Regions from separate parts of the Streptomyces sp. NPDC049879 genome, predicted to be linked through region 3. Evidence: riboswitches for the same ligand, from Rfam matches in the RefSeq annotation. Region 3 holds a riboswitch; each other region holds the start of a gene.
The links. Region 3 has a riboswitch for cobalamin ahead of ACIBPC_RS13145 (hypothetical protein). Riboswitches for the same ligand answer to the same signal wherever they lie in the genome.
Positions count from the first base shown of each region.

Region 1: linked by a shared signal. The riboswitch ahead of ACIBPC_RS22320 (ribonucleoside-diphosphate reductase subunit alpha) and the one ahead of ACIBPC_RS13145 (hypothetical protein) in region 3 are both predicted to bind cobalamin.
Region 2: linked by a shared signal. The riboswitch ahead of ACIBPC_RS11705 (fibronectin type III domain-containing protein) and the one ahead of ACIBPC_RS13145 (hypothetical protein) in region 3 are both predicted to bind cobalamin.

Region 1 covers NZ_JBITKT010000006.1:347,468-353,027, forward strand. The annotation lists gene ACIBPC_RS22300 (carbon starvation CstA family protein) at 1-497, shown strand, start outside; gene ACIBPC_RS22305 (YbdD/YjiX family protein) at 494-718, shown strand; gene ACIBPC_RS22310 (DUF2079 domain-containing protein) at 919-2,358, shown strand; gene ACIBPC_RS22315 (GNAT family N-acetyltransferase) at 2,424-2,975, shown strand; cobalamin riboswitch at 3,001-3,132, shown strand; gene ACIBPC_RS22320 (ribonucleoside-diphosphate reductase subunit alpha) at 3,269-5,560, shown strand, end outside.
Region 2 covers NZ_JBITKT010000003.1:142,412-147,971, reverse strand. The annotation lists gene metE (5-methyltetrahydropteroyltriglutamate--homocysteine S-methyltransferase) at 1-1,734, opposite strand, end outside; cobalamin riboswitch at 1,925-2,072, opposite strand; cobalamin riboswitch at 2,312-2,441, shown strand; gene ACIBPC_RS11705 (fibronectin type III domain-containing protein) at 2,550-5,560, shown strand, end outside.
Region 3 covers NZ_JBITKT010000003.1:482,901-488,460, reverse strand. The annotation lists gene ACIBPC_RS13155 (carbohydrate ABC transporter permease) at 1-137, shown strand, start outside; gene ACIBPC_RS13150 (glycoside hydrolase family 2 protein) at 264-2,081, shown strand; cobalamin riboswitch at 2,215-2,338, shown strand; gene ACIBPC_RS13145 (hypothetical protein) at 2,489-3,481, shown strand; gene ACIBPC_RS13140 (CbiQ family ECF transporter T component) at 3,478-4,608, shown strand; gene ACIBPC_RS13135 (ABC transporter ATP-binding protein) at 4,605-5,560, shown strand, end outside.

The DNA.
Region 1 (5,560 bases), on a different contig from region 3:
TCCTGCTGGTGAAGTCCGGGCGCCTGAAGTACGTGTGGGTGACGCTGCTGCCGCTCACCTGGGTGTCCGTCGTGACGCTCACCGCGAGCTGGCAGAAGGTCTTCTCCGGCGACCCGGCGGTCGGCTTCCTCGCCCGCCGCGACCGGTACCAGGACGGCATCGACGCCGGGGAGCTGCTGACCGGCGCCCAGGACATGGACGACATGCGGACCATCGTCAGCACCGCCACGCTGGACGCCTTCCTGTCCGCCGTGCTGGCGCTGCTCGTGATCGTCGTCTTCGCCGACGCGCTGCGGGTGTGCGTCAAGGCGATCAGGCGGCCGGGCTCGGTCGCGCTCGCCGAGGCGCCGTACACCGAGTCCCGCATCGTCGCGCCCGCCGGGCTGATCGCCACGCGCGAGGAGCGCGCCGAGCTGGCCGCCGCGGGCCTCGGCCCCGGGGGCGGCATCCCCCGGCAGGCGGACGGCGAACGGGCCGGGGCGGAGGTGCGGGAGTGACGCGGGCCGCCGCCGTGGCCGGCGCGCCGCGCCGCGCGCTGGCGTGGCTGCGCTGGTACGTCACCGAGTTCACCGGCGAGAACGCGTACGACCGGCACGTGGCGCTGCTGCGGGCCGCCGACCCGGACGCCGAGGTGCCGAGCCGCCGGGCGTTCGAGCGGCGGCGCGTCGCCGAGCGCTACGGCGACCCGCGCGACGGCGGCTACCACGGCTGCTGCTGAGCCGGGCGCGCCGCACGCGCGCGCGTGAGGGGCCGTCACACCGCGTGGTGTGACGGCCCTCACTCGTCCTGCGGGCCCTCCTGGTGACCGGCCGCCCGCCGCCCGGCGTATGAAGGGGGGGAAGCGGCCGGACGGGCGCGGGCGCGCGGGACGGAAGGGGAAGAGGTGGCGGTGCGGGGCACTCCGGGGGGTGGGCGGACATGACGACGCTCACCGCCGCGGGCGAGCGTGATGCCGACGCGGGCCCGATAGCCGGGCGGCGCGTCCCCTTCCGGCCGGGGCCGCGCGCCGATCCGTACCTGCTGGCCGCCGTGTTCCTGGTGCTGTACACGGCGGTGTCGGTGACGCGGCACCTGCGCTGGGAGAACCGTTCCTGGGACCTCGGGATATTCGAGCAGGCGGTCCGCTCCTACGCCGGGCTGCGGCTGCCCGTCTCGGACCTCAAGGGGCCGGACTTCGCGCTGCTGGGCGACCACTTCAGCCCGGTGACGGCGCTGATCGCCCCGTTCTACCGGCTGTTCCCGACGCCGGTGACGCTGCTGGTGGCGCAGGCGGCGCTGTTCGCGCTCGCGGTGGTGCCGGTGACGCGGGTGGCCGCGTACCTGCTGGGGCGGGCGACGGGGGCGGCGGTCGGCGCGGCGTACGGGCTGTCGTGGGGCGTGCAGCGGGCCGTGGACTTCGACTTCCACGAGATCGCGTTCGCCGTGCCGCTGATCGCGTTCTCGCTGGAGGCGCTGCTGCGGGAGCGGTACCGGGCGGCGCTGTGGTGGGCGCTGCCGCTGCTCGTCGTGAAGGAGGACCTGGGGCTCACCGCGGCCGCGATCGGCGCCGTGGTGGCGCTGCGGGCGCGCGGCGGGCCGGATCCGCGCGTGGTGCGGCGGGCGGTGGTCTTCGCGGTGTGCGCGGCGCTGGCGTGCCTGCTGACGATCGCGGTGCTGATACCGGCGTTCAACTCGGGCGGGGGCTACGACTACTGGTCCAAGGTGGGGGACGGCGGCGGGCCGGTGCAGACGGCGTTCACGGACGTCGACCAGAAGCTGCGCACGCTGCTGTGGGTGCTGGTGCCCACGACGGGGCTGCTGGCGCTGCGCTCCCCGCTGCTGCTCGTCCTGCTGCCCACGCTGGGCTGGCGCTTCGTCTCGGACGACCCGCACTACTGGGGCACCGACTGGCACTACAGCGCGGTGCTGATGCCGGTGGTGGCGCTCGCGCTCGTGGACGCCGTGGCGCGTACGCGGGCGGGCGAACGGCGGCCGTGGCTGCGGGCGTACGCGGAACGGCTGCCGATGGGCGTGCTGGCCGCCGCGCTGGCGCTGAGCACGGCCCTGCCGGTCGCCGGGCTCACCCACACCGCGACCTACCGGCCGGGCCATCTGGCCGCGGCGGGGGAACGGGTGCTGTCGGTGATCCCGGACGGCGCGGAGGTGGCGGCCAACGTGCGGCCGATAGCGCATCTGACGGCGCGCTGCCGCGTCTTCTGGATCGGGAACACGGACGGGCCCGCGCCCGAGTACATCGCCTACTGGGACCCGGCGCAGACGGCCGAGGAACTGACGCTCTACGCGCACCGGATGAACCCCGACGGGGTTTACGAGGTGGTCGCACAGGAGGCGGGGTACTGGGTGCTGCGGCTGCGCTGAGCGCGCCTCCGCCGGGGGCGTCCCGGCGGAGGCCGGTTGTCAGACCCCTCGGTCACACTGTGTTCATGGACATCGTGATCAGGGAAGCGCGGAACGACGAGCTGGACGCCGCGGGGGAACTCACGGCGCGGGTGTACCTGGAGGGCGGGCTGCTGCTCCAGGGCGCGGACGACCCGTACTTCGCGGAGCTGCGGGACGCGGTGCGGCGGGCGGCGCACGCGGACGTGCTGGTGGCCGTGGAGTCGGGCGCGGCGGACGGGGACGGGGGCGGGGGGCGGATCGTCGGGAGCGTCACGTTCGTCGGCAGGGGCGGCGAGTTCGCCGATCTGGCGGGTCCCGGCGAGGCCGAGTTCCGCATGCTGGCGGTGGACCCGCGGGTGCGGGGACGCGGCGTGGGCGAGGCGCTCGTCCGGGAGTGCCTGCGCCGGGCGGGCGAGGTCGGCGCGCGGCGTGTCGTGCTGTCGAGTCAGTCGCAGATGCACACTGCACACCGGCTGTACGGGCGGCTCGGCTTCGACAGGGCGCCGGATCTCGACTGGGAACCGGTGCCCGGCGTGCGGCTTCACGCGTTCGCACACGAGCTGTCCGACCCCTCGCGTGACGACCACAACATATAGGGGGCTCCGCCGCACGCGACACAAGATGTATGCTCATCTCGCTGTCGTCGCAGGGGAATCCGGTGCGAATCCGGAGCTGTCCCGCAACGGTGTGTGATGCGCCGCGCCTCGCCGCGCGTCACGAGTCCGAGCACCTGCCGGCAGTTCCACGAACACGTCCGGGCCTCGTGGGTTGGGCCGGCGGACGCGTGCGGCATGTGTTTGCCCCACTACACGCATGCCCGCAGGCGACCGGTGGTCCCGCCCGCGAACGCCCCTCAGATCCGCTGCGATTCGAGGGAGATCACGTCCCAGTGACCACTGCACCCGTCGCCCCCGCGGAGCCGGCCTCAGACGCGCTGTCGCGCGTCCTGGGCGAGCTGGCCGCCGACCTTCCCGCGACCGACCCCGCCCGGGTCGCCGCCGCCGTCCGCAGGGGCAGGCACCCCGGCGCGGGACCCGAGGAGCTGCGCGCGCTCGCCATCGACGCCGCGGCCGCGCTGATCGCCGAGGAACCCGCGTACTCGAAACTCGCGGCCCGGCTGCTGACCCTGGCGGTCCGCGACGAGGCGGCGGGGCAGGGTGCCGTCTCCTTCTCCGCGTCGATCACGGTCGGTCACCGCGAGGGTCTGATCTCGGACCGCACCGCCTCCTTCGTCGCGCGCCACGCGGCGGATCTCGACGCGCTCGTGGACCGTGCGGTCGCCGACGGCGCCGACGACCGCTTCGAGTACTTCGGGCTGCGGACCGTGGAGTCCCGGTACGTGCTGCGCCACCCCCTCACCCGGCGCGTCATCGAGACGGCGCAGCACTTCCTGCTGCGCGTCGCCTGCGGCCTGGCCGAGGACGAGTCGCCGCGCGCGCTGGCCGAGGTCGCCGAGCTGTACCGGCTGACCAGCTCGCTGGCGTACCTGCCCTCGTCGCCCACGCTGTTCAACTCCGGGACCAGCCACCCGCAGATGTCGTCCTGCTACCTGCTGGACTCGCCGCTGGACGAGCTGGACTCCATCTACGACCGCTACCACCAGATCGCCCGCCTCTCCAAGCACGCCGGGGGCATCGGCCTGCCGTACTCGCGGGTGCGCGCCCGCGGTTCGCTGATCCGGGGGACCAACGGCAAGTCGAACGGGATCGTCCCGTTCCTGCGCACGCTGGACGCGTCCGTCGCGGCGGTCAACCAGGGCGGGCGGCGCAAGGGCGCGGCCTGCGTCTACCTGGAGACATGGCACGCGGACATCGAGGAGTTCCTCGAACTGCGGGACAACACGGGCGAGGAGGCCCGCCGCACCCACAACCTGAACCTCGCCCACTGGATCCCGGACGAGTTCATGCGCCGCGTGGAGGCGGACGGCGACTGGTCGCTGTTCTCCCCCGCCGACGTGCCGCACCTCGTGGACCTGTGGGGCGACGACTTCGACGCCGCCTACCGGCGCGCCGAGGCGGAGGGCCTCGCCCTGCGGACCGTCCCCGCCCGCCAGCTGTACTCCCGCATGATGCGCACCCTCGCGCAGACCGGCAACGGCTGGATGACCTTCAAGGACGCCGCCAACCGCACGGCCAACCAGACCGCGCGCCCCGGCGCCATCGTCCACTCCTCGAACCTCTGCACCGAGATCCTGGAGGTCACCGACGACGGCGAGACCGCCGTGTGCAACCTCGGCTCGGTCAACCTCGCCGCCCACCTCGGCGCCGACGGCGGGATGGACTGGGAGCGTCTTGACGCGACGGTGCGCACCGCCGTCACGTTCCTCGACCGCGTCGTGGACCTGAACTTCTACCCGACCGGCCAGGCCGCCACCTCCAACTCCCGCTGGCGCCCGGTGGCCCTCGGCGTGATGGGCCTCCAGGACGTCTTCTTCCGGCTCGGCCTGCCCTTCGACTCCCCCGCCGCGCGCGAGCTGTCCACCCGGATCAGCGAGCGGATCATGCTGGCCGCCTACGAGACGTCCTCCGTCCTCGCCGAGCGGCACGGGCCGCACCGCGGCTGGGCCGACACCCGCACCGCCGACGGCGTCCTCCACCCGGACCACTACGCCGACGCCGCGCCCGCCTGGCCCGAGCGCTGGGAGGCGCTGCGCGCCCGCATCGCCCGCACCGGGATGCGCAACTCGCTGCTCCTCGCCATCGCGCCGACCGCGACGATCGCCTCGATCGCGGGCGTGTACGAGTGCATCGAGCCGCAGGTGTCCAACCTGTTCAAGCGCGAGACGCTGAGCGGCGAGTTCCTCCAGGTGAACTCGTACCTGGTCGCCGAGCTGAAGCGGCTCGGGCTGTGGGACGAGACCACGCGCGCCGCCCTGCGCGAGGCGAACGGCTCGGTCGCCGACCTGCCGGGCCTGCCCGCCGAGCTGCGCGAGCTGTACCGCACCGCCTGGGAGCTGCCGCAGCGCGCGCTGATCGACATGGCCGCCGCGCGGACCCCGTACCTCGACCAGAGCCAGTCGCTCAACCTCTTCATGGCCGCGCCGACCATCGGGAAGCTCAGCTCGATGTACGCGTACGCCTGGAAGCGCGGCCTGAAGACCACCTACTACCTGCGCTCGCGCCCGGCGACGCGGATCGCCAGGTCCGCGCGCGCCGCCACCGTCGCCACCGTCCCCACACCC
Region 2 (5,560 bases), 340 kb from region 3:
GAACGACCACGCCAGCATCGTCACAGGGCCGGTCAGCATCCCCTTGACCGGGCGGTCGGTGAGGGACTGCGCATACTGCGTCCAGCGGACCGTCATCGGCTCGGGGCGGGAGATGTCGCCGGCCAGGATCGGCGGGCGGACGTACCGGGTGCCGTAGGACTGCACCCAGCCGTGGTCGGTGGCCAGGTAGCCGGTGAGCTGCTCGGCGAAGTACTGGACCATGTCGTTGCGCTCCGGCTCGCCGTGCACGAGGACGTCGAGCCCCGCCTCCTCCTGGAAGGCCAGCACGTCGCGGATCTCCGCCTCGACGCGCTCCTCGTACGCGGCGGTGCCGATCCGCCCGGCGCGCAGGTCGGCGCGGGCCGTGCGCAGGGCCGTGGTCTGGGGGAACGAGCCGATGGTCGTCGTCGGCAGCAGCGGCAGGCCGAGCGCGGCACGCTGCGCGGCGGCCCGCTCGGCGTACGGCGCGGAGCGGCGCGCGTCCGCCTCCGTCACGGCGGCGGCACGGGCCCGTACCGCCGGGTCGCGCGTGAGGGGGGACCCGGCGCGGGAGGCCAGGTCGGCGCGGTTGGCGGCCAGTTCGGCGGCGATGGCGTCCGTGCCGTGCGCCAGGGCGCGGGCGAGCGTCACGGTCTCGGCCGTCTTCTGCCGGGCGAACGCGAGCCAGCGCAGCAGCTGCGGGTCGATGGAGCGCTCGGCCGACGTGTCCAGCGGCACGTGGAGCAGCGAGCAGGAGGGGGCGACGTCCACCCGGTCGGCCAGGCCCAGGAGGGTGCCCAGCGTGGTGAGGGACTTCTCCAGGTCGTTGATCCAGATGTTGCGGCCGTCCACGACGCCCGCGACGAGGCGCTTGCCCGGCAGCCCGCCCGCGGCGGCGAGCGCGTCCAGGTTCGCGGCGGCCCGTCCGGTGAAGTCCAGTGCCAGGCCCTCGACGGGCGCCTTCGCGAGCACGGGCAGCGCCTCGCCGAGGCGGTCGAAGTAGGAGGCGACCAGCAGCTTCGGCCGGTCGGCGGCCCCGCCGAGCACCCGGTAGGCGCGGGCGGCGGCGTCCAGTTCGGCGGGCGTGCGGTCGGCGGCGAGCGCCGGCTCGTCCAGCTGCACCCACGCGGCGCCCGCCGCCCGCAGGTCGGCGAGCACCTCGGCGTAGACGGGCAGCAGCCGGTCGAGCAGCGAGAGCGGCTCGAAGCCGTCGGCCACCCCGGGCGCGGGCTTGGCGAGCAGGAGGTACGTGACGGGGCCGACCAGCACCGGGCGCGCGGCCAGGCCGAGGGCGAGGGCCTCGCGCAGCTCCGCGGTCTGCTTGGCGGAGTCGGCGGTGAACGCGGTGTCGGGGCCGAGTTCGGGGACGAGGTAGTGGTAGTTGGTGTCGAACCACTTGGTCATCTCCAGCGGCGCCACGTCCTGCGTGCCGCGCGCCATGGCGAAGCAGCCGTCCAGCGCGTCCGCCCCGACGGCGGCGCGGTGGCGTTCGGGGATCGCGCCGACCATGACGGTCGTGTCGAGCACATGGTCGTAGTACGAGAAGTCGCCGGTGGGCACCTCGTGGATGCCTGCGTCGGCGAGCTGCCGCCAGTTGGCGCGGCGCAGTTCTCCGGCGGTGGCGCGGAGGGCCTCGGCGGTGACGCGGCCCTTCCAGTAGCCCTCGATCGCCTTCTTCAGTTCCCGGTTCTGCCCCTGCCTGGGGTAGCCGTGGACGGTGGCCTGCGGTGCCGCGGCTGCGGACTCGGATGTCACGGATCTCTCCTTCGCGAGCGTGTGTCCTGACCATCCCGGCGGGGGAGGGGCGCGAAGGGGTGACGACCTGGCGGCGACGGTGTACCGCGTGCCATCGCCATGGCACGGCCGTCCGCCTGGTGTGCACGCCGACCCGCCCTCGGGGTCACCGGGATGTCCGCGCGCGGCGGGCCGCGCACGGGCAGCGGGCAGGTCTTCGGACTCACGGGCGCGTCCTCACGGGGAGGACTCCTACTGGCCGTCGCTTCCCGGGCCCGGGGGGCCCAGTGCTGTATGACGGCGGTCGTTCCCGTTCACCGCTGCGGGGCAGTCCCGGATTCCCACCGGGTTCCCTCTTACGACGCGCCTGCCTGGCGGGCAGGGCGGACCAGCTGCTGCCGCCAGCCTAGAGGGCCGCCGGGGGCCGCGCACCACACCGCTCGCATCGCGGACACCGCCCGGCGCCAGGGCCGGTTGTCCTGCGAATCGGAGTGTGCCACAGTGACATCCGTTCGATTCGACGGTCGGTTGACGATCGGACCCGCGCAAGACAGCCCGCGCGACGGTCAGTTCACGGTCACCCCCGGGTACCGCCCGGCCATCGGAACGGACATGTGGTGCCATGCCGTGGGAGAAGCCGGTCGAATTCCGGCACTGTCCCGCAACCGTGGGCATCCCGCCGTCCCGGCGGGGTGCGAGTCGGATCGCCCTCGGCGCGGTGATGCTTCGTCGACATCCGTCGTGGACTGCGGACAGCGAAGACGCCCGGCCGCCCCCGCGCCGGATGCCTTCCCTCCTCCCCGGGACACGCGCGGCGCACTCGGGAGGGGACCCCCATGGACGGACCGGCCGCACGAAGACTCGACCGCGCCCCGGCGCGGCGACGGGCCCTCCCGGCCGTCCTCCTCCTGCTGCTGCTCGGCCTCCTCGTCCAGACCGTCCCCGCCACGGCCGACACGGGCACCGCCGCCGAGTGCGCGCCCTCCGGCCGCGCCGGGCTCGTGATCGACTTCGGCACCGTCGCCGACCCCCTGGCCGGCGAACGCCCCGCCCCCGCCGTCACCTGGTCCTGCGTCAGCACCGCGACCGGGGGCACCGGCCGCCCGCCCACCGGCGCCGAGATGTTCACGCTGACCGGCCACACCGTGCGCTTCCACACCAACGGCCTCGTCTGCGCCATCGACGGCTACCCCGCCACCGGCTGCGGCGAGACCCGCCCGGACGGCACCACCCGCTACTGGTCCTACTGGGCGCACGACGCCTCCCGCGGCCCCGGCTGGGCCTACTCCGGCGTCGGCCCCGGCACCCGCCGCCTCGCCAACGGCTCGGTGGACGGCTGGCGTTACGTCGAGACACGCGGCGCCGAGGCCCAGGCCCCGCAGCCACGGCAGGCCCCCGACTGGGACGTCCTGTGCTGCGAGGCACCCCCCGCGAGCGTCCCCGCCGCCCCCACGGGCGTCCGCGCCGCCGCCGGGATCGCCGCCGCCACCGTCACCTGGGACCGCCCCGCGGGCACCGCGCCCGTGACGGGCTACTCCGTCGAGGCCGCGCCCGGCGGCGCGCGCGTGGAGGTGCCCGGCGACACGACCACCGCCACCGTGCCCGGGCTCACCCCCGGCACCCCGTACACCTTCCGCGTCCGCGCCCTGAACGGCGCGGGCGAGTCCGCCGCGTCCGCCCCCAGCGACCCGGTCGTCCCCGCCGCGCCGGGCACGACCGCCCCCGCCGCCCCCGACCAGGTGCGGGCGCGCGGCGGCGTCCGCGAGGCGACCGTCACCTGGCGCGCGCCGGGCGACGACGGCGGCGCGCCCGTCACCTCGTACACCGTCCGCGCCGAGCCCGGCGGCGCCACCGCCACGGCCACCGGCACCACCGCCACCGTCACCGGCCTCGACCCGGCGGACGCGTACACGTTCACCGTCCTGGCGGTGAACGCCGCCGGGGCGTCCGCGCCCTCGGCGCCCTCCGCGCCCGTCGCCGTCACCGCGGCAGACCCCCACCTCGTGCCCGGCCGGATCACCACCCTCGCCGGGACCGGCGCCCAGGACTTCTCCGGCGACGGCGGCCCGGCGGCCGACGCGGCGCTCAGCAACCCGTTCGGCGTCGCCACCGACGCGTCGGGCGACATCTGGATCGCCGACACCGGCAACCAGCGCGTCCGCCGCGTGGACGCCGCCACCGGGACCGTCACCACCGTCGCGGGCAACGGCACACGCGGCTACGGCGGCGACGGCGGCCCCGCCACCGACGCGTCGCTCCGCGACCCGAACGCCGTCGCGATCGGCCCCGACGGCGACCTGTGGATCGCCGACACCGGCAACCGCCGCGTCCGCCGCGTGGACGCCGCCACCGGCACCATCACCACCGTCCTCGGCACCGGATCGCGCGGCGACACCGGCGACGGCGGCCCCGGCACCGACGCCAGGATCGGCTCCCCCAGCGGCATCGCCGTCGCCCCGGACGGGACGGCGTACGTCAGCGACACCAACGCGTCGCGCGTCCGCGCCCTCGCGCCGGACACCGGCGTCGTCACCGCGTTCGCCGGAACGGGCCGCGCCGGGTTCTCCGGCGACGGCGGGCCCGCGACCGAGGCCGCGTTCTCGTTCAGCTCGGCCGCCGCGCTGGCCGTCGACGCGTCGGGCGGCGTCCTCGTCACCGACCCGGGCAACCAGCGCGTCCGCCGCCTGGACACCGCCACCGGGACCGTCAGCACCGTCGCGGGCGACGGCACCGCCGGGCACGGCGGCGACGGCGGCCCCGCCACCCGCGCGCAACTCCTCTCGCCCGGCGGCGTGTCCGCCGGTCCCGGGGGCGAGCTGTACGTCTCGCAGCCGGGCGCCGTCCGCCGGATCGACCCGGACGGGACCATCACCACCGTCGCGGGCGACGGCACACCCGGATACGGCGGCGACGGCCTCCCCGCCACGCGCGCCCGCGTCCAGGGCGGCTACGCCGTCGCGGCCGACCCCGCCGGGAACGTCCTCGTCGCCGAGGGCCAGCAGCACCGCGTCCGCCGCATCACCGGCCCCGACGACGAGGCGCCGACCGTACGCCTCACCGCCGTCCCCGCGCCCCGCGGCACCGAACGCGACGCGACCGCCGAGTTCACCGTGGACGACCCGGCCGCCACCACCGCCTGCGCGCTCGACGGCGCCGAGCCCGCCCCGTGCACCTCGCCCTGGCGCGCCGAGGGCCTCGGCGACGGCACGCACACCCTCACCGTCACGGCCACCGACCCGGCGGGCAACTCCGGTACGGCGCGGGCGACCTGGGAGGTCGTGCCCCTCACGGGCACCGACCCCGACGCCGCCGACGCCCTCGCCTGGCTCACCCGCGAACTCCAGCGCGGCGGCCACATCCTGGACCGCGCCGGTACGCCCGACCCGGGCCTGACCGCCGACGCGCTCCTCGCCCTCGCGGCGGCCGACCCGGCGGGCGCCACCGCGCAGCGCACCGCCGACACCCTCGCCGGGCACGCCGCCGGCTACGTCACCCCCGCCCCCGGCACGCTGCTGTCGGGACCGCTCGCCAAGCTCACCCTCGTCCTCGCCGCCACCGGCCACGACATCCACGACGCCGACGGCCTCGACCTGGAGGCCGCCCTGCGCGGCCTCATGGTCACCTCGGGACCCGACACCGGCCGCTTCGCCGACCGCGCCCCGGGCGGCCAGGACAGCGGCAACACGTTCGGCCAGTCCTTCGCCGTCCTCGCCCTCGCCCGCACCGGCGACGGCGTGCCCGAGGCGGCCGTCGCCGACCTGACGGAACGCCAGTGCCCCTCCGGCGGCTTCCGCCTCACCCCCGACACCGGCGGCGGCACCTGCGCCGGCGACACCGACACCACCGC
Region 3 (5,560 bases):
AGGACACGTACGGCATCCAGTACGCGCAGTCCATGGCCTCGGCCCTGCTCGCCGCGCTGCCGCTGATCGTCGTCTTCCTGCTCTTCCAGCGCCGGATCGTCCGCTCGGTGGCCACCACCGGCCTCGGCGGAGCCTGACGCGACCCGCTTCCGGCGGCCCTCAAGGGCCGCCGGAATGGGCTTGTACATCGATGTAAATCCGTGGTGCGATAGGGCTGCGCCCTTCCGCGCGCCACCCCCCGCACCATCCCGCAAGGAGCACCCGTGCCCACTCCCACCGCCGTGCCGCGTCCGGAGTACCCGCGCCCGCAGTTCGTCCGCCGTGACTGGCTGAACCTCAACGGCGCCTGGCAGTTTGAGACCGACAGGGGCGACAGCGGCCTGGAACGCGGCCTGCTCGACCGCGAGCTGACCGGCACGATCACCGTCCCGTTCGCCCCGGAGTCGGAGCTGTCCGGCATCGGCGACACCGACTTCCTGGAGGCCGTCTGGTACCGGCGCTCCCTCGTCCTGCCCGCCGAGTGGACCGGCCGCCGCGTGCTGCTGCACTTCGGCGCCGTCGACCACGACGCGACGGTGTGGGTCAACGGGACCGAGGTCGTCCGCCACCGCGGCGGCTTCACGTCCTTCACCGCCGACCTCTCCGGCGTCGCCGAGCCCGGCGAGGAGGCCGTCATCACCGTCCGCGCCCGCGACCCGAAGTCCGGCCCGCAGGCGCGCGGCAAGCAGGCCCTGAAGTACGCCAACCACGACTGCAACTACACACGCACCACCGGCATATGGCAGACGGTGTGGCTGGAGCCGGTCGCCGACGTGCACCTGCGCCGCCCCCGGATCACCCCCGACCTGGCGGGCTCCGCGTTCCACCTCGAACTGCCGCTGTCCGCCAACCGCCCCGGGCACCGCGTGGTGGCCGTCCTGTCGGACGAGAACGGCGAGGTGGCGCGCGCGGAGGCCCGCGCCGACCTCGACCTGGCGCCCCGCCTCTACCTGCCCGTGTCCGAGGAGCGCCGCCGCGAGTGGAGCCCCGAGGACCCGCACCTCTACGGCCTGCGGCTGACCCTGCTGGACGCCGAGGGCACCGAACTCGACGCCGTCGACAGCTACGCCGGACTGCGCGCCGTCGGCATCCGGGGCAAGGCCGTCACGCTGAACGGCCGCGCCGTCTTCCAGCGCCTCGTGCTGGACCAGGGCTGGTACCCCGACGGGCTGATGACCGCGCCGAGCGACGAGGCCCTCGTCCGCGACATCGAACTGTCGATGGCGGCGGGCTTCAACGGCGCGCGCCTGCACCAGAAGGTCTTCGAGGAGCGCTTCCTGTACCACGCCGACCGCCTCGGCTACCTGGTCTGGGGCGAGTTCGGCGACTGGGGCGCCGAGGTGGGCGGCTCCTCCGGCGACAACCAGCAGCCCGACGCCTCGTACCCGGCGCAGTGGCTGGAGGCGATCGAGCGCGACTACTCGCACCCCTCGATCATCGGCTGGTGCCCGCTCAACGAGACCTACCAGAAGCTGCACGACCGCATCACGCAGCTCGACGCCGTGACCCGCGGCATGTTCCTCGCCACCAAGGCCATGGACACCACCCGTCCCGTCATCGACGCCTCCGGCTACGCCCACCGCGTCATCGAGACGGACATCTGGGACTCGCACAACTACGAGCAGGACCCCGGCCGGTTCGCCGAGGCCGTCTCGGGCCTCGCCGACGGGAAGCCGTTCGCCAACGCGTACTCGGACGGCGCCGCGTACTCGCTGCCCTACCGCGGCCAGCCGTACTTCGTCAGCGAGTTCGGCGGCATCTGGTGGGACCCCGAGGCCGCCGCCGACGCGGCGGGCGACGACCGCACCGAGTCCTGGGGCTACGGCGACCGGCCGCGCGACGAGGAGGAGTTCCAGACCCGCTTCGCGGGCCTCACCGGCGTGCTGCTCGACGACCCGGACATGTTCGGCTACTGCTACACGCAGCTCACCGACGTCTTCCAGGAGCAGAACGGCGTCTACCGCTTCGACCGCAGCGAGAAGCTGGACGTGGCGCGGGTGCGCGAGGCCCAGCTCCGCCCGGCCGCCATCGAGACCGACTGACGTCCCCCGCCGCACCGTTCCGGCCCCGTCCCACCCGCTGGGGCGGGGCCCGCGCGGGTGGTGCTCTGGCCGGGGCGGCGCGGACGGCCGTATCCTTGTGCGCAGTTCGCCCGTGTATCCGGGCGGGCGCCCCACAACTGAATGCGTGTACGGCGGAGGGAAGCCGGTGCGAATCCGGCGCTGACCTGCAACCGTGAGCGGCCCCCGCAAGGGTGGTGCCGTGAGCCGGAACGCTCACCGTGCGACGCGGACTTCTCTCACTGTCATGGTCTGCAGCGTGGAGCCCTCAGCCGTCCCGGCCCCCCGGCCCCTGCCGCCTCGTACCAGCCGTACGAACGCGCGTCAGGGGCCGCCGTGCCGGGACCCCCGGTGGGCCGGTTCCGGCTGCCCAACGGGAAAGGCACGCGATGTCCCGCCCCACCGTCAGAGCAGCCGTCACCGGCCTGCTCGTCGCGGTGCTCCACCTGCTGTGGCCCGCCGCGGCCGGGAGCGCGCTCGCGGCACGTCCGGCGGCGGCCGGGACGCCCGGGTTCTGCCCGGACGACTCCGGCGTCAGCGTCGTTGTGGACTTCCGCGAACTGGGCGGCGGCCGCGTCGTCCGCTGCGCGCCCGGCAGCCAGCGCGACGGCCTGGCGGCGCTGCGCAACGCGGGCTTCGACGTGGCCGGCACCGCCCGCTGGGGCGACTCGTTCGTCTGCCGCATCAACGGCCGTCCCGGCGTGGACCGCGAGCCGTGCGCCGACACACCGCCCGCCACCGCGTACTGGTCCTACTGGCACGCGGAGAACGGCGGGCCGTGGCGCTACAGCCAGCGCGGCGCGGTGAACCGGACGCCGCCGCAGGGCAGCATCGACGGCTGGTCCTTCCAGCTCGGCGTGGCGGAAGGGGAGTCGATCGCCCCCGGTGTCGCACCCCTGCGCGTCGGCACGCCCGCCGAACCGCCCGCCCCCGGCGGCGGTGGCAGTGGGGGCAGCGGCAGCGCACCCGATGCACCGCCCACCCCGCAGCCACCCGTTCAGGACCCACCGGCCACGGGCGGCGACAGCGGCGGCGCGGAACCCACCGGCGAACCGGCCGCCACCGACCCCGCCCCCGACGAGGAGCCGGAAGAGGCGGACGCGACCCCGCCGGACGAAAGCCCCACCCCCTCGCCCGACGCGACGCCGACCGGCGAACCGGCGACCGGAACCGCCACACCCTCCGGGCAGGCCGCCGGGGCCGACGGGGACTCCGACTGGGCCGGTGAGGACAGCGCCTACGCCGAAGCGGAGACCGACGGCTCCTCCGGCCCGTCACCCCTCACCCTCGGCGTCCTCGCCCTGCTGGCCGTCCTCGGCACCGGCGGCATCGTCACCGCACGCCGCAGGCGCCGCGCCGCCGCACCAGCCGACGACGCATGACACCCCCAGGCCCGCTGCCCCGTTCCCTGCACCCCGGAGCGTGGTGGCTGTGGGCCCTCGGGCTCGCCGTCGTCGCGGGACGGACCACCAACCCGCTCCTGCTCGCCCTGCTGCTCGCGGTCACCGGCTACGTCGTCGTGCGGCGGCGCACCGACGCCCCCTGGGCCCTGTCGTTCCGGATGTACCTGGTCTTCGGCGCCGTCATCGTCCTGATGCGCGTCGTGTTCAGGGTCGTCCTCGGCGGGGGACAGGGCGAGCACATCCTCTTCACCCTCCCCGAGATCCCGCTGCCCGACGCGGCCGCGGGCATCCGGCTGTTCGGCCCGGTCGCCGCCGAGGAGGTGCTCGGCGGCCTCTACGACGGGCTCCAGCTCGCCACCATGGTCGTCTGCGTCGGCGCGGCCAACGCGCTCGCCAACCCCAAGCGGATGCTCAAGGCCATGCCGGGCGCGCTGCACGAGATCGGGACGTCCGTCGTCGTCGCCCTCACCGTCGCGCCGCAGCTGATCGAGAGCGTCCAGCGGGTGCGCCGCGCCCGGCGGCTCCGCGGCGCGCGCGAACGCGGACGGCGGGCCCTGCGCGGCATCCTGATCCCGGTCCTCGAAGACGCCCTCGCCCGCTCCCTCGCCCTGGCCGCCGCCATGTCCTCGCGCGGCTACGGGCGCACCGGCACCGCCACTCCCCGCGCCCGCCTCACCGTCGGCGTCCTCGTCATCGCGGGGCTCCTCGGCATCGCCGCGGGCCTCTACGGCGTGCTCGACACCAACGCCCCCGGCTACCTCGGCGTGCCGATGCTGCTGACCGGCACCGCCGTCGCCGTGCTCGGCTTCGCCCTCGGCGGGCGACGCGTACGCCGCACCGGCTACCGCCCCGACCACTGGCGCGCCGGAGAACTGCTGACCGCCGCCTCCGGACTCACCGCCGCCGTCCTCATGTACGCCGCCTCCCGGACCGACCCCGCCACCCTCTACCCGGCCCTCTCACCGCTGACCTGGCCCGACGTCACACTCCTTCCCCTCCTCGCCGTCCTCGCCGGTCTCCTGCCCGCCCACCTGGCCCCGCCCCCACCCCCCACCCCGCCCACCCGGCCCTCCGTACAGCCGCAGCCCAGGGAGGCCGCCGCGTGATCCGCTTCGACCAGGTCGGACTCACCTACCACGGCGCCGACACGCCGACCCTCACCGGCGTGGACCTGTCCGTCGGCGAAGGCGAGCTGTGCCTCGTCGCCGGGCGCACCGGCTCCGGCAAGTCCACCCTCCTCGGCGCGGTCAACGGCCTCGTGCCCCGCTTCACCGGCGGCCTCCTCACCGGCACCGTCACCGTCGCCGGCCGGTCCACCGCCTCGGCGCCCCCACAGGAGTTCGCCCACCTCGTCGGCACCGTCGGCCAGGACCCCCTCGCCGGATTCGTCACCGACACGGTCGAGGAGGAACTCGCCTACGGCATGGAGCAACTCGCCGTCCCCCCGGCGACGATGCGCAAGCGCGTGGAGGAGACACTCGACCTCCTCGGCATCGCCGACCTGCGCCACCGCGCCCTGCGCACCCTCTCCGGCGGCCAGCAGCAGCGCGTGGCGATCGGCTCCGTCCTCACCGCCCACCCCGCCGTCCTCGTCCTCGACGAACCCACCTCCGCCCTCGACCCGACCGCCGCCGAGGAAGTCCTCGCCGCCGTCCTGCGGCTCGTCCACGACCTGGGCACCACCGTGCTGATCGCCGAGCACCGCATGGAACGCGTCCTCCAGTACGCCGACCGCCTCCTCCACCTCCCCGGCGACGGCACCGTCCGCGACGGCACCCCCGGCGAGCTGATGCCGGACCTCGCCACCGCCGACATCGCCCCGCCCGTCGTCCACCTCGGCCGCGTCGCGGGCTGGCACCCACTGCCCCTCTCCGTCCGCGACGCCCGCCGCCACGCCCCGTCCCTGCGCGAACGCCTCGCCGACCGCCTGCCGACCCCGCCGCCACCTCCCCCCGCCGACCGCACCCCCGCCCTCACCGCCCGGCGGATCACCGTGGCCTACGGCTCCACCGTCGCCGTCCGCGAGGTGGACCTCGCGCTGTACCCGGGCGAGGTGAC